DNA from 4 places in the Rahnella sp. RcJ3 genome. Region 2 is predicted to be linked to each of the others. Evidence: predicted binding sites of a transcription regulator. Region 2 holds the regulator's gene; each other region holds the start of a gene.

Region 1 (3,209 bases), on a different contig from region 2:
AGCGGCTGTAAATCCGGCAGCGTACTGTCGATGGCATTGAGGAAAGTCCGGGTATCAACGTAATCAAAATCGCCCACGTGCCCGAGATATTTCTCTTCCAGCTTTTCCAGGGTGCCGTCTTCTGAAATCTGGCTGAAAAAGTCCAGCATGGCGGCAGAAAGGCTGTCGTCATCAGGTTGTTTGCGGTAGTACCAGGTCACAGGTTCGTCGTCAGTCGCATCAAAAGCCACCGCAAGACGCGGATAAACACGCTGCATCAGGGCGATGGTCACCGAATCGCCCAGCGTATAATCAAGTTTACCGTTCTCGACTTGCTGCAACAGATCGCGTGGTGACATCTTATCGGTCGTGGTCCATGCGAGGTCGGGATACTTTTTGCTGGCGGCTTCCAGTGTGGCGATATGCGCGCTGCCAGCAGACACCACCAGCGAGCCTTTGATGTCTGCGAAGCTTTTCGGGCGCACTGATCCCTGCCGGTAAACCAGTTGCTGGGAAACGGAATAGTATTCCGGGCCAGCACGGTAGTTTTTCAGCCGCTCATTGTTGTACACCAGACCGGAAGCCAGCATGTCAGTATTATCATGATCCAGATCGTCGAACATGCTCTCAATGGTGGTGTGCTGTGTCACGACCAGCTGCACGCCCAGATAATCTGCAAAGCGTTTAGCCAGTTCGTAATCGAAACCGAGATTGCCTTCCGGGGAGTTCATAAAAGTCAGTGGAGAATTGAGCGTGCTTACGCGCAATTCTCCACGGGATTTTATTTGATCCAGTTGGTCGCCTTCACCTCTGTGCCACGGGACTGCCGGCCATAAAGCCAGCGCCAGTAACAGGGCGGCGATCCCCATCAGAACATAATTAATTTTTAGTCGCGTCAAATAGTTATCTCGCTGCGGCGCTCTTGTTTTTTTACGCTATGCTGTGCAGTTAGTATGGCTATATCCCCAGTGCTGACGCATTTTGCTCAACAAAACGGCAGTCTGCAACTTTATTCATGATATCCGTAAAATATGTGGGGCTATAAATGAATATCAAGTTTCCCTGCGCAAACGGTTTCGTCGGGCGTCAGCTTTCTTTATAATAGCCCGCGTTTTCCCCCTGTTGCGCCCAAAGAAGCACTGTGGTCAGTGTCTTCGAAGACGAGAGATCTGTGATTATGGAAATACTGCGTGGTTCGCCCGCTTTGTCGGCTTTTCGCATTAACAAATTGTTGTCCCGTTGTCAGGAAGCCCGTCTTCCGGTCAGCGATATCTACGCCGAATATGTACATTTTGCCGATGTCAGCGCGCCGCTGAGTTCGGACGAACAAACCAAGTTACAACGCCTCCTGAAATACGGTCCTTCTCTCGCTGAACACGCTCCTTCTGGTCGTTTACTGCTGGTTACCCCGCGCCCTGGCACCATTTCTCCGTGGTCTTCCAAAGCTACCGATATTGCACACAATTGCGGCTTGTCGCAGGTTGTACGTCTGGAACGCGGTCTGGCATTTTATGTGCAGGCGCCGCAACTGACCGAACCACAGTGGAATGAACTGGGCGCATTACTGCATGACCGCATGATGGAAACTGTCTTTGGTCATCTGGAAGACGCCAGCGCGCTGTTTGCGCAGCATCAGCCGGCCCCGGTGCAGCATGTGGATATCCTGGGCGTTGGCCGTGGCGCTCTGGAAGCCGCCAACACCAAATTAGGTCTGGCACTGGCTCAGGACGAAATTGATTATCTGATGGATGCCTTTACGTCGTTGGGGCGCAACCCGACGGACATCGAACTGTATATGTTCGCACAGGCAAACTCAGAACACTGCCGTCACAAAATCTTCAACGCAGACTGGATTATCGACGGCGAAACGCAGCCGAAATCCCTGTTTAAGATGATCAAGAACACGTTCGAACACACTCCCGATCACGTGCTGTCCGCGTATAAAGATAACGCCGCCGTGATGGAAGGTTCGCAGGTCGGTCGCTTCTACGCCGATGCGAAAGACGGTCTGTACGATTTCCATCAGGAGCAGGCGCATATCCTGATGAAGGTCGAAACCCATAACCACCCGACGGCGATCTCTCCGTGGCCGGGTGCGGCCACAGGTTCCGGCGGTGAAATCCGTGACGAAGGTGCAACCGGTCGCGGCGCGAAACCGAAAGCCGGTCTGGTCGGTTTCTCCGTGTCAAACCTGCGTATTCCTGGTTTCGAACAGCCGTGGGAAGAAGATTTCGGTAAGCCGGATCGTATCGTTACCGCGCTGGATATCATGACCGATGGCCCGCTGGGCGGCGCAGCATTTAACAACGAATTCGGTCGTCCGGCGTTGCTGGGCTACTTCCGTACTTACGAAGAAAACGTCAATAGTCACAACGGCCCTGAACTGCGCGGTTATCACAAACCGATCATGCTGGCGGGCGGTATCGGCAACATCCGTGCCGATCACGTGCAGAAAGGTGAAATCACGGTTGGCGCGAAACTGATTGTACTTGGCGGCCCGGCGATGAATATCGGTCTGGGGGGCGGCGCGGCGTCTTCTATGGCTTCCGGTCAGTCTGATGCCGATCTGGATTTTGCTTCCGTACAGCGCGACAACCCGGAAATGGAACGCCGTTGTCAGGAAGTGATCGACCGCTGCTGGCAACTGGGCGAAGCCAACCCGATTTTATTTATCCATGATGTCGGTGCCGGCGGTTTATCCAACGCCATGCCGGAACTGGTCAGCGATGGCAACCGTGGCGGTCGTTTCCAGCTTCGTGACATCCTGAACGACGAACCGGGCATGAGCCCGCTGGAGGTCTGGTGTAACGAATCACAGGAACGTTATGTGCTGGCGGTGTCTCCGGCGCAGCTTGAACAGTTCGATGCGATTTGCCAGCGTGAACGAGCACCTTACGCGGTCATCGGTGAAGCCACCGAAGAAATGCATCTTTCTCTGAAAGACAGCCATTTCGACAACCAGCCAATTGATATGCCGCTGGATGTCCTGCTGGGTAAAACGCCAAAAATGACCCGCGACGTCACCACATTGAAAGCGAAAGGTGACGATCTAAATGCGGAAAACATCCAGATTGCGGAAGCGGTAAATCGCGTCCTGCATTTGCCAGCCGTTGCTGAGAAAACCTTCCTGATCACCATCGGCGACCGCACCGTCACCGGCATGGTCGCGCGCGACCAGATGGTCGGCCCGTGGCAGATCCCGGTAGCCGACTGCGCAGTCACCACCGCCA
Region 2 (3,209 bases):
CAGCACCAGGACGACGGCGACTGCGGTCAGCAGAGCAAAAATGGCTTCCCAGTCAAAATGATTGAGTACCCACGCACCAAGTAATGGTGCCAGTGCCGGAGAAAGAGCCACTAACGGCATAATGCTGGCGAAGGTTTTTTTCGCCACATCGGCAGAGAAACGGTCAACAACGATTGCCTGCCAGGTGACTGCGGCGGCACAAACGCCCATCGCCTGTAAGAAGCGCAGGGCCAGAAGGGCGCGTACATTCTCAACCCAGATAACGCCCAGACAACCGACCGCAAACAGTGTCAGACCAAGAAGCAATACCGGTTTACGGCCGATCCTGTCTGACAACGGCCCCCATAACAACTGACCGAGAGCAAATCCGCCGAGAAAAATGCTCAGACTTGCGCTGATCATCCCGGGGCTGGTCATCAGACTGGTTTGCATGGCGCTGAACGCAGGCAGATACATATCAGTGGCTAAAAAGCCCAGCATGCTCAGTCCCGCGAGATAGAGCATAAATCCAAAGGAGGGTTTCATTATCGTCTCATTAATTTATTTATTGCAGATGATGTGATGCAGATTACATACCGGAGGCGGAGTTTAACGCTTTGATAACAGGCTTGTGAAACGCTAATATTTGCACTCTGCTATCAAAAATATTGAAGGCTGAATTATGTGGTCAGAATACGCCCTTGAAGTGGTAGATGCCGTGGCAAGAACAGGTAGTTTTAGTGCGGCAGCGCAAGATTTGCACCGCGTACCTTCTGCTATCAGCTATACCGTCCGTCAGCTTGAGCAGTGGCTGGCCGTGCCGTTGTTTGAACGTCGCCATCGTGACGTGGTACTGACGCCTGCGGGAAAGGTTTTTGTCGATGAAGCGCGGATTCTGACAAAAAAAATGATAGCCACGCGCCGGCAGTGTCAGCAGGTGGCGAACGGCTGGCGCGGCGAATTACGTGTGGCGGTTGACCGGATTGTAAAACCCGCACGGACACGGCGTCTGGTGCTCGATTTCTACCGCCATTTTGCGGACACCGAACTCATTATTCACTCAGAAGTGTTTAATGGTGTCTGGGATGCGCTGGTTGACGGGCGGGCAGACGTGGCGATCGGTGCTACACGCGCGATACCGGTTGGCGGGGGCTTCAGTTTTCGTGACATGGGATTTATGGACTGGCATTGCGTCGTCAGCCCGCAACATCCGCTGGCTCAGTTATCCGGCGCGCTGAATGATGATGAGTTGCGGCCTTATCCTGCACTCTGTCTGGAAGACACCTCCCGGACATTGCCTAAGCGGGATACATGGACGCTTGATAACCAGCGGCGGCTGGTCGTGCCAGACTGGACCTGTGCGCTGGAATGCCTGACCGAAGGCTTATGCGTGGGTATGATGCCGGTTCATCGCGTCACGCCGTGGATAGAACAGAAAAAGTTGCAGGTGCTGACGCTGGAAAATACGTTTCCCGACAGCCCGTGTTGCCTGACGTGGGATCAAAGCAATCCGTCACCCTCGCTGGCCTGGTTGCTGGAATATATGGGCGATACAGAAACCATGAATCAGGAATGGCTGCGTGATTAGAAAAAAACGCCTGCATCTGCAGGCGTTCGATATCTGTTAACGGCGGTAATCGCGGTACGGACCATCGGCTACGGAACGGCGTTCGACCAGTTTCGGATGCACCTCAATGGTCTGAGACTCTTCACGCTTACTGACAATTCTGTCCAGCAACATGGTAAAGGCCATTTCACCCAGACGTTCTTTCGGCTGATGCACGGTTGTCAGCGCGGGGGAGAAGTAACGGGCGTTACGCACATTGTCGTAACCGATCACGGAAATATCCTGAGGAACGCGCAGGCCCAGTTCGTCTGCGGCACAGATTGCGCCCATTGCCATCACATCGCCGCCACAAAATACGGCAGTCGGGCGGTGCTTCTGCATCAGAATTTTATGCATCGCCTGATAGCCCGATTCCGGCTCGAAATCGCCCTGAACCACCCATTCGTCACGCAGCGGAATATTGGCTTCAGTCAGTGCTTTCACAAAACCCTGGAAGCGGCCACCGCCGGTATTACGTGCCAGTTGGCCCGGGATCACCCCAATATCACGATGACCGCGTTCAATCAGATAACGCCCGGCCATGTAACCCCCTTCGAAAGCATTATCAATAATGCTGTCGGTGAAGTTCTTACGCGCTTCGCCCCAGTCCATGACCACCATTGGGATCGAACGGTGCTCCTCGAGCATATTGAGCAACTCATCAGGATATTCCGCGCACATCACCAGCAAGCCATCGACGCGTTTTTGCGCCAGCATTTGCAGGTAGGCTTGTTGTTTTTCCAGATTATTATGCGAGTTACACAAAATCAGCGTATAGCCTTTGGAGAAGCAGCTGTTTTCTACGGCTTCAATCACTTCGGCAAAATAGGGCGCTTCGCTGGAGGTGGCAAGCAGACCGATCGTTTTGGTGTTATTGACCTTCAGACTGCGGGCTACAGCACTCGGCGAGTAATGTAACTCTTTGATTGCAAGGAGAACCGCTTCTTTGGTTTCTTCGGCGACGAAACGTGTTTTATTGATGACGTGCGACACGGTTGTAGTGGAAACGCCAGCGCGCTTTGCGACATCTTTAATCGTTGCCATGTAAACAATGACTCCTGAACTCACGTGTTTCAGCACGTTAGCATTATGTTAATCGTTTGCTTGCGTGGATCTCACTGCTGGCTTCTAAAAGGGCAGTGAAATCGTTGGGTGGATTCTTCAGAATGAGGCGTGAAATGCTCTCGGGTGAAATCAACCGGCACACAGGCGTGTTAACCGACAATTTTCTCTTATAATGCAGGAAAGTGGAAGTAAAATTCTCAGGGATACATTGTCATTCAGCACAAGATTTTAAATGTTAATTATGCGAAAATGCGTTGGCACACAATTAGTGTGGCTTAAAAAATGCCACAATTTGATCCGAAAGGGGGGTTTGATGGACAGCAACCTGAAATTATCGTTGATCACCACGGTATGCGCTTTGCTTATGATTATCGCTTTCAGCTTCACTGCGGTGATGAACTGATTCAGTAAGTGAACCGCTATAAAAAAGGGCGATTCCTGTTACAGGAATCGCCCTTTTCAATTTTACGCAGTGGCCGTTACCGCCGATACTCTTCCCTGCAGAAACTCTTCGTTAAATGCTATTCAATGGCTGATTAGCGAAACTTCAGACTTAACG
Region 3 (3,209 bases), on a different contig from region 2:
ACGGGCCAGTTGCACAAAGGCTTCCGACGAGTTAACGATGTGGCACGGCACGCTGCCCGGCGATAAATCGAAGTTCTGTTGCAGGAAGGCCTGATGCATATCGTCCAGATGGTCAAACGCTACCGCAGGCGCTTTCAGCAAGGCGGAGCGGGTAACGCCGTTCGGGAAATAGCGATCAGCAAAAGGTTTCGAACCCACAAACAAATAGTCCAGCGCACCAAGCTGATCCACCAGACAGCTCGGCAGTGGCTGGGGTTGAATACTTACCGCGCCCACCACTTCACCACGACGCAGACGTTCCTGCGTGCGCGTTTCGTCTTCCACCTGTAAATTCAGGCGGATAGGGGAATCAACCAGCACTGATTTCAGCGCCGGTAACAGCCAGGTTGCCAGACTGTCGGCGTTGACCGCCAGTGAAAGCAGCAGAGGTGTATCATTGCTTTCATTGTTGCTGTCACTGCCAAGCCACTCTTCTTCCAGTAATTCCACCTGATGTAACAAGGCCAGTAATTTCTGTCCCTGTTCAGTCGGCCGGGGTGGAACGGTACGAACCAGCAGCGGCTGGCCAAACAAATTTTCCAGTTGCTTAATGCGCTGAGAGACGGCCGATTGTGTGATGCAAAGCTTCTGCGCTGCGCGCTCAAAACCGCGCTCACGGATCACCGCGTCCAGTGCCTGCAGCGTTCTATAGTCCGGGCGTTTCATCGGAGTTCTGTCCCTTAGATTTAATTTTATCCGAACACTATGCCACAGATTGTCAGGATTTGTGGTGAGGAAAATCTTTGTGTTTGCAGCACAATTGCACTTAATAAGTGTGATCTGGCTGCGGTGTTGTTTATCCAAATTGCCGGGACATGCTTTATAATCACCGGCACTCTTCGTTCCACCGAACTATTCACGCCACTTACGTGTTATCAGACAGAGAAGCCATTATGACGCAGGAAGAATTGAAAAAAGCAGTCGGCTGGGCCGCACTGGATTACGTCACGCCGGGCACCATTGTCGGTGTCGGTACCGGATCCACCGCCGCACATTTCATTGATGCACTGGGTTCCATCAAAGGCCAGATTGAAGGTGCGGTTTCAAGCTCCGATGCTTCTACCGCAAAACTGAAGAGTCTGGGTATTCATGTTTTCGACAGCAATGAAGTGGATTCGCTGGATGTGTATGTCGATGGCGCGGATGAAATCAACGGCTCGATGCAGATGATCAAAGGGGGTGGCGCTGCGCTGACCCGCGAAAAAATCATTGCCGCGATTGCCAAAAAATTCATCTGTATCGTGGATGCTTCCAAGCAGGTTGATGTGCTGGGTAAATTCCCGCTGCCGGTGGAAGTGATCCCAATGGCGCGCTCTTATGTTGCGCGTGAACTGGTTAAACTCGGCGGCCTGCCGGAATACCGCCAGAATGTGCTGACAGACAATGGCAATGTGATCCTTGATGTGCATAACCTGAACATTCTTGATGCCGTCGCGATGGAAAATAAGATCAACAGTATTGCCGGTGTTGTGACTGTCGGCCTGTTCGCCAACCGGGGTGCTGACGTGGCGCTGGTCGGGACTTCTGAAGGTGTCAAAACCGTCAAACTGAAGTAATCAGAATATAAGCAGAAGATCTGGCTGCTTTAGGGCAAGGCAGCCAGCCTAAGCCTCGTCATTGCGCTGTCATAACGCAATGTTATGAAGATGATAATTTTCTGACTGAATCATCTTTTCTTCAAAGGCTTTAATTTGGTGACTTATGTCACATTTCTGTATTTCTCCTCCTGAACGTCTGGCACAGTAAAATTGAACCAGCATGAAATGCTAAAAACCGGCAGGCGTGCTGAGCCTTCTGCTGGGGGGCAGGCAATCGTTTGTATTGATGATGGCGGATTTTTTGTTATGTTGACTGTGAGCAGTCATCTTGCAGTTCGAATTCAGCCAGAAAAATATAGGGTCGGGAAATGGCAAAAGTATCACTTGAGAAAGACAAGATTAAATTTTTGTTAGTGGAAGGCGTCCACCAAAGTGCGGTTGATACACTCCGTGCCGCGGGTTACACCAATATTGAATTTCACAAAGGTGCTTTAGACACGCAATCGCTGAAAGAATCGATCCGTGATGCGCACTTTGTTGGACTCCGATCGCGTACTCAGCTGACTGAAGAAGTGTTCCAGGCAGCCGAAAAACTGGTGGCTGTTGGGTGTTTCTGTATCGGCACCAATCAGGTAGATCTGAAAGCTGCGACCCGTCGCGGTATTCCGGTCTTTAACGCACCCTTCTCCAACACCCGTTCGGTTGCGGAAATGGTGCTGGGCGAGATGTTGCTGATGATGCGCGGCATTCCTGAAGCGAATGCGAAAGCGCACCGTGGTGTCTGGAACAAGCTGGCGGTCGGTTCATTCGAAGCGCGCGGCAAGCGTCTGGGTATCATCGGTTACGGTCACATTGGCACGCAGCTGGGGATTCTGGCGGAAAGCCTGGGGATGCGCGTCTTCTATTATGACATCGAAAGCAAACTGCCTTTGGGCAACGCGCAGCCGATTGCCACACTGGAAGAATTGCTCAATACCAGCGACGTCGTCACGCTGCATGTGCCGGAAACAGCCGGAACCAAAGACATGATCTCCGAGTTGCAACTGGCGCAGATGAAGCCTGGCGCACTGCTGATCAATGCCTCACGCGGCACGGTCATCGACATTCCTGCGCTGTGCAATGCGCTGCGCAACAAACATCTTTCCGGTGCGGCTATCGACGTCTTCCCGGAAGAACCGGCGACTAACAGTGACCCGTTCAATTCTCCGCTGTGTGAATTCGACAACGTATTGCTGACGCCGCATATCGGCGGTTCGACGATGGAAGCGCAGGAAGGTATCGGCCTCGAAGTGGCAGGCAAACTGGCGAAATACTCTGACAACGGTTCTACACTGTCAGCGGTCAACTTCCCGGAAGCGTCTCTGCCAGCGCACACCGAGAAAGCCAGCCGTCTGCTGCATATCCACGAAAACCGTCCGGGTGTGCTGACCAGCATCAACCAGATTTTTGCGGAACAGGGTATCAACATTGCTGCGCAGTACCTGCAAACCAGTCCAGAAATCGGTTATGTGGTGATTGATGCAGAAACGGATATCAATACGCTGACTACCGCGCTGCAACTGATGAAGGCGATTCCGGGAACCATTCGTGCCCGTTTGCTTTACTGATAAGCCTTTCTGAAACAGACAAAAT
Region 4 (3,209 bases), 110 kb from region 2:
CCACTGCCGCCGCTGCCTGTTTAGCCTGTTCCACGGCGTCTTCAACGTTGTCCGCCGTCGCCAGCGCTACGCCAAGACGGCGCTTACCACTGATTTCCGGCTTACCGAACAGACGGATCTGGTTGTAACCGGTCAGTGCGTTTTCCAGGCCGGTAAACGTCACGTTGTTGCTGGTCAGTTCCGGCAGGATTACGGCAGAAGCGGAAGGGCCGAACAGGCGGATATTGCCCACCGGCAGACCGAGGAATGCGCGCACATGCAGGGCGAACTCTGATAAATCCTGAGAAATCAGCGTTACCATCCCGGTGTCGTGCGGGCGAGGTGACACTTCGCTGAAGATTACTTCATCACCACAAACAAACAGTTCAACGCCAAACAGGCCTTTACCGCCCAACGCTTTCACCACTTTCTCTGCGATGTCTTTGGCGCGCTGCAATGCAAGGTCTGTCATCTGCTGTGGCTGCCAGGATTCGCGGTAATCACCGTCTTCCTGACGGTGTCCGATTGGCGCACAGAAATGAATACCATCAACGCCGCTGATCGTCAGCAGGGTGATTTCAAAATCAAACTTCACCAGACCTTCAACGATGACACGTCCGCCGCCAGCACGGCCACCTTGCTGGGCATAATCCCATGCCGCCTGTAACTGATCGGCACTGCGGATCAGGCTCTGACCTTTACCGGAAGAGCTCATCACCGGTTTGATAATGCACGGATAGCCGATGGCGTCGATCGCCTCACGGACAGCCGCTTCATCATCGGCAAACTGATAAGTGGAAGTAGGCAGCTTCAGCGTTTCGGCAGCCAGACGACGGATGCCTTCGCGGTTCATGGTCAGGCGTGTCGCTTCAGCACAAGGCACGACGTTGTGACCCTGTTTTTCCAGCTCGACCAGCATGCTGGTGGCAATCGCTTCGATTTCCGGCACGATAAAATCAGGGTGTTCGCTTTCGATAACCTGTTTCAGTGCATCGCCATCCAGCATGTTAATGACATGGCTGCGATGGGCGACCTGCATCGCGGGTGCATCGGCATAGCGATCAACGGCGATCACTTCCAGACCCAGTCGCTGGCATTCAATCGCCACTTCTTTGCCCAGTTCGCCGGAGCCTAATAACATGACGCGGGTGGCGCCAGTGCGCAGTGCAGTACCAATGGTTAACATAGCTTCGTACCCAGATCTGTGTGAAGGAAAATAGGAATTTCGGCGCGCAGTATATCTGAAATTATTGTCGACGAAAACGATTGCGCAGTGCTGTTGATAAATTTAAGCGGGAATAAAAGCAGGATTTTTTCAGCCTGTTTTCTGCCGTTTAAGGCAGTCTGCGGGCGTCTCTGTTATCATTTACTCAAACCATGGCGTCAGGCTTCCTGCCGCTGTCCCGATTTTTGCCTCACATAAAGAGTTATCGCCCTTGAGCACGCATTCCTTTTCTGCCCTGACATTACCCGTTGAGCAACTTTCTAACCTGAATGAACTGGGTTACACCGAAATGACCCCGATTCAGGAAGCGTCGTTGCCTGCCATCCTGCTGGGTCAGGACGTCCGCGCCAAAGCCAAAACCGGCAGCGGTAAAACAGCCGCTTTCGGTATCGGTTTACTGAACAGCATTACCGTTTCACAGTTCGTCGCTCAGGCGCTGGTATTGTGTCCGACCCGCGAACTGGCCGATCAGGTCAGCAAAGAATTACGCCGTCTGGCGCGTTTTACCCAAAACATCAAAATTCTGACCCTGTGCGGTGGCCAGGCAATCGGACCACAGCTTGAATCGCTGGTCCATCCGCCGCACATTGTGGTGGGTACGCCGGGCCGTATTCAGGAGCATTTGCGTAAAGGCACGCTGAAACTGGACGAACTGAAAGTACTGGTGCTGGATGAAGCGGACCGCATGCTGGATATGGGCTTTAGCGAAGATATCGAAGATGTTGTCAGTTATACGCCGCAGGATCGCCAGACGCTGCTGTTCTCCGCGACGTATCCGGACGGCATTGAGCGCATCAGTTCTAAATTTCAGCGTCAGCCGCTGAAGGTAGAAATCGAAGGCGAAGATGACATTGCTGATATCAGGCAGATTTTCATCGAAGCCGACAAACATCAGCGCTTATCGCTGCTGGCCGCGGTGCTGTATCAGTATCAGCCGACTTCCTGTGTGGTGTTCTGTAACACCAAACGTGACTGTCAGGATGTTTGTGATGACCTGAAGGCGAAAGGCATCAGTGCGCTGGCGCTGAACGGCGACCTCGAGCAGCGTGACCGCGACCGCGTACTGGTGCGTTTCTCCAACGGCAGTTGCCGCGTACTGGTGGCGACAGATGTTGCGGCACGCGGGCTGGACATCAAACAGCTCGGCCTGGTCATTAATTACGAGCTGTCTTTCGACCCGGAAGTTCACGTTCACCGCGTGGGCCGTACCGGTCGTGCGGGCACCAGTGGCCTGGCCGTCAGCCTCGTGACACCGCAGGAAATGCCGCGTGTAACGGCGCTGGAAGATTACACCCGCCAGCGGTTTACCTGGCAGCCCGCAGCGCAGGCACTGGCCGCCGCCCCGGTGGCGCTTGATCCTGAAATGGCAACGTTATGCATCGATGGCGGCCGTAAAGCCAAAATCCGTCCCGGCGATATTCTGGGCGCGCTGACCGGTGACGCCGGGCTGACCGCAGCTGAAGTCGGTAAAATCGATATGTTCCCGGTTCACGCTTATGTGGCGATTCGTCAGAAGAGCGCTAAGAAAGCGCTGCAACGTTTGCAGGAAGGGAAAATTAAAGGCAAGAATTGCAAAGCCATTATCTTGCGTTAACCGGGTTTATTATCGCTTTGCATTGGTCGTCTTATTGTTAATGTTGTGTTATTGCCTTGTTGAGGATTATATTATCTAACGCAAGCGATGACCTTGCCTTATGTAGGGATATTGTCCGGCAAGGTCAACTGAATGAACGACAAAGACTGGGAAGACGAACGATGAAAAAGATAATCTTGGGCGTTGTGATGGCCGTTGCAGGAATGAGCGGTCTGAGCCAGGTTGCACAGGCCGATGAGCCTGAAGTGAGAACGGCAACGGTAACACCCTGTTCCACGGCCACAAAAGATGAAGTGGCGGCACTGGTTAAACGTGATTTCCTGCAAAACCGTATTCCGCGCTGGGATGCAGATAAAAAAGTGCTCGGCACCTCCACGCCGGTGGCCTGGGTGGTGACTGACAGCATCAGCG

Evidence for each region. The regulator PurR, encoded in region 2, represses purine synthesis genes. The targets are predictions, from matches to a motif close to CANGCAAACGTTTGCNTG.
Region 1: purL (phosphoribosylformylglycinamidine synthase) is a predicted target of PurR. The motif match lies at 1,043-1,060, and genes of this name have one in related genera.
Region 3: serA (phosphoglycerate dehydrogenase) is a predicted target of PurR. The motif match lies at 1,845-1,862, and genes of this name have one in related genera.
Region 4: purT (formate-dependent phosphoribosylglycinamide formyltransferase) is a predicted target of PurR. The motif match lies at 1,235-1,252, and genes of this name have one in related genera.

The regions. Positions count from the first base shown of each region.
Region 1 is NZ_QSNX01000001.1:25,774-28,982, forward strand. It holds gene mltF (membrane-bound lytic murein transglycosylase MltF) at 1-878, opposite strand, end outside; gene purL (phosphoribosylformylglycinamidine synthase) at 1,154-3,209, shown strand, end outside.
Region 2 is NZ_QSNX01000012.1:144,125-147,333, forward strand. It holds gene punC (purine nucleoside transporter PunC) at 1-525, opposite strand, end outside; gene punR (DNA-binding transcriptional activator PunR) at 662-1,567, shown strand; gene purR (HTH-type transcriptional repressor PurR) at 1,604-2,629, opposite strand; gene DXU84_RS25330 (YnhF family membrane protein) at 2,964-3,053, shown strand.
Region 3 is NZ_QSNX01000015.1:74,338-77,546, reverse strand. It holds gene DXU84_RS18840 (LysR family transcriptional regulator ArgP) at 1-705, opposite strand, end outside; gene rpiA (ribose-5-phosphate isomerase RpiA) at 933-1,595, shown strand; gene serA (phosphoglycerate dehydrogenase) at 1,946-3,184, shown strand.
Region 4 is NZ_QSNX01000012.1:33,146-36,354, forward strand. It holds gene purT (formate-dependent phosphoribosylglycinamide formyltransferase) at 1-1,165, opposite strand, end outside; gene dbpA (ATP-dependent RNA helicase DbpA) at 1,416-2,798, shown strand; gene yebF (protein YebF) at 2,960-3,209, shown strand, end outside.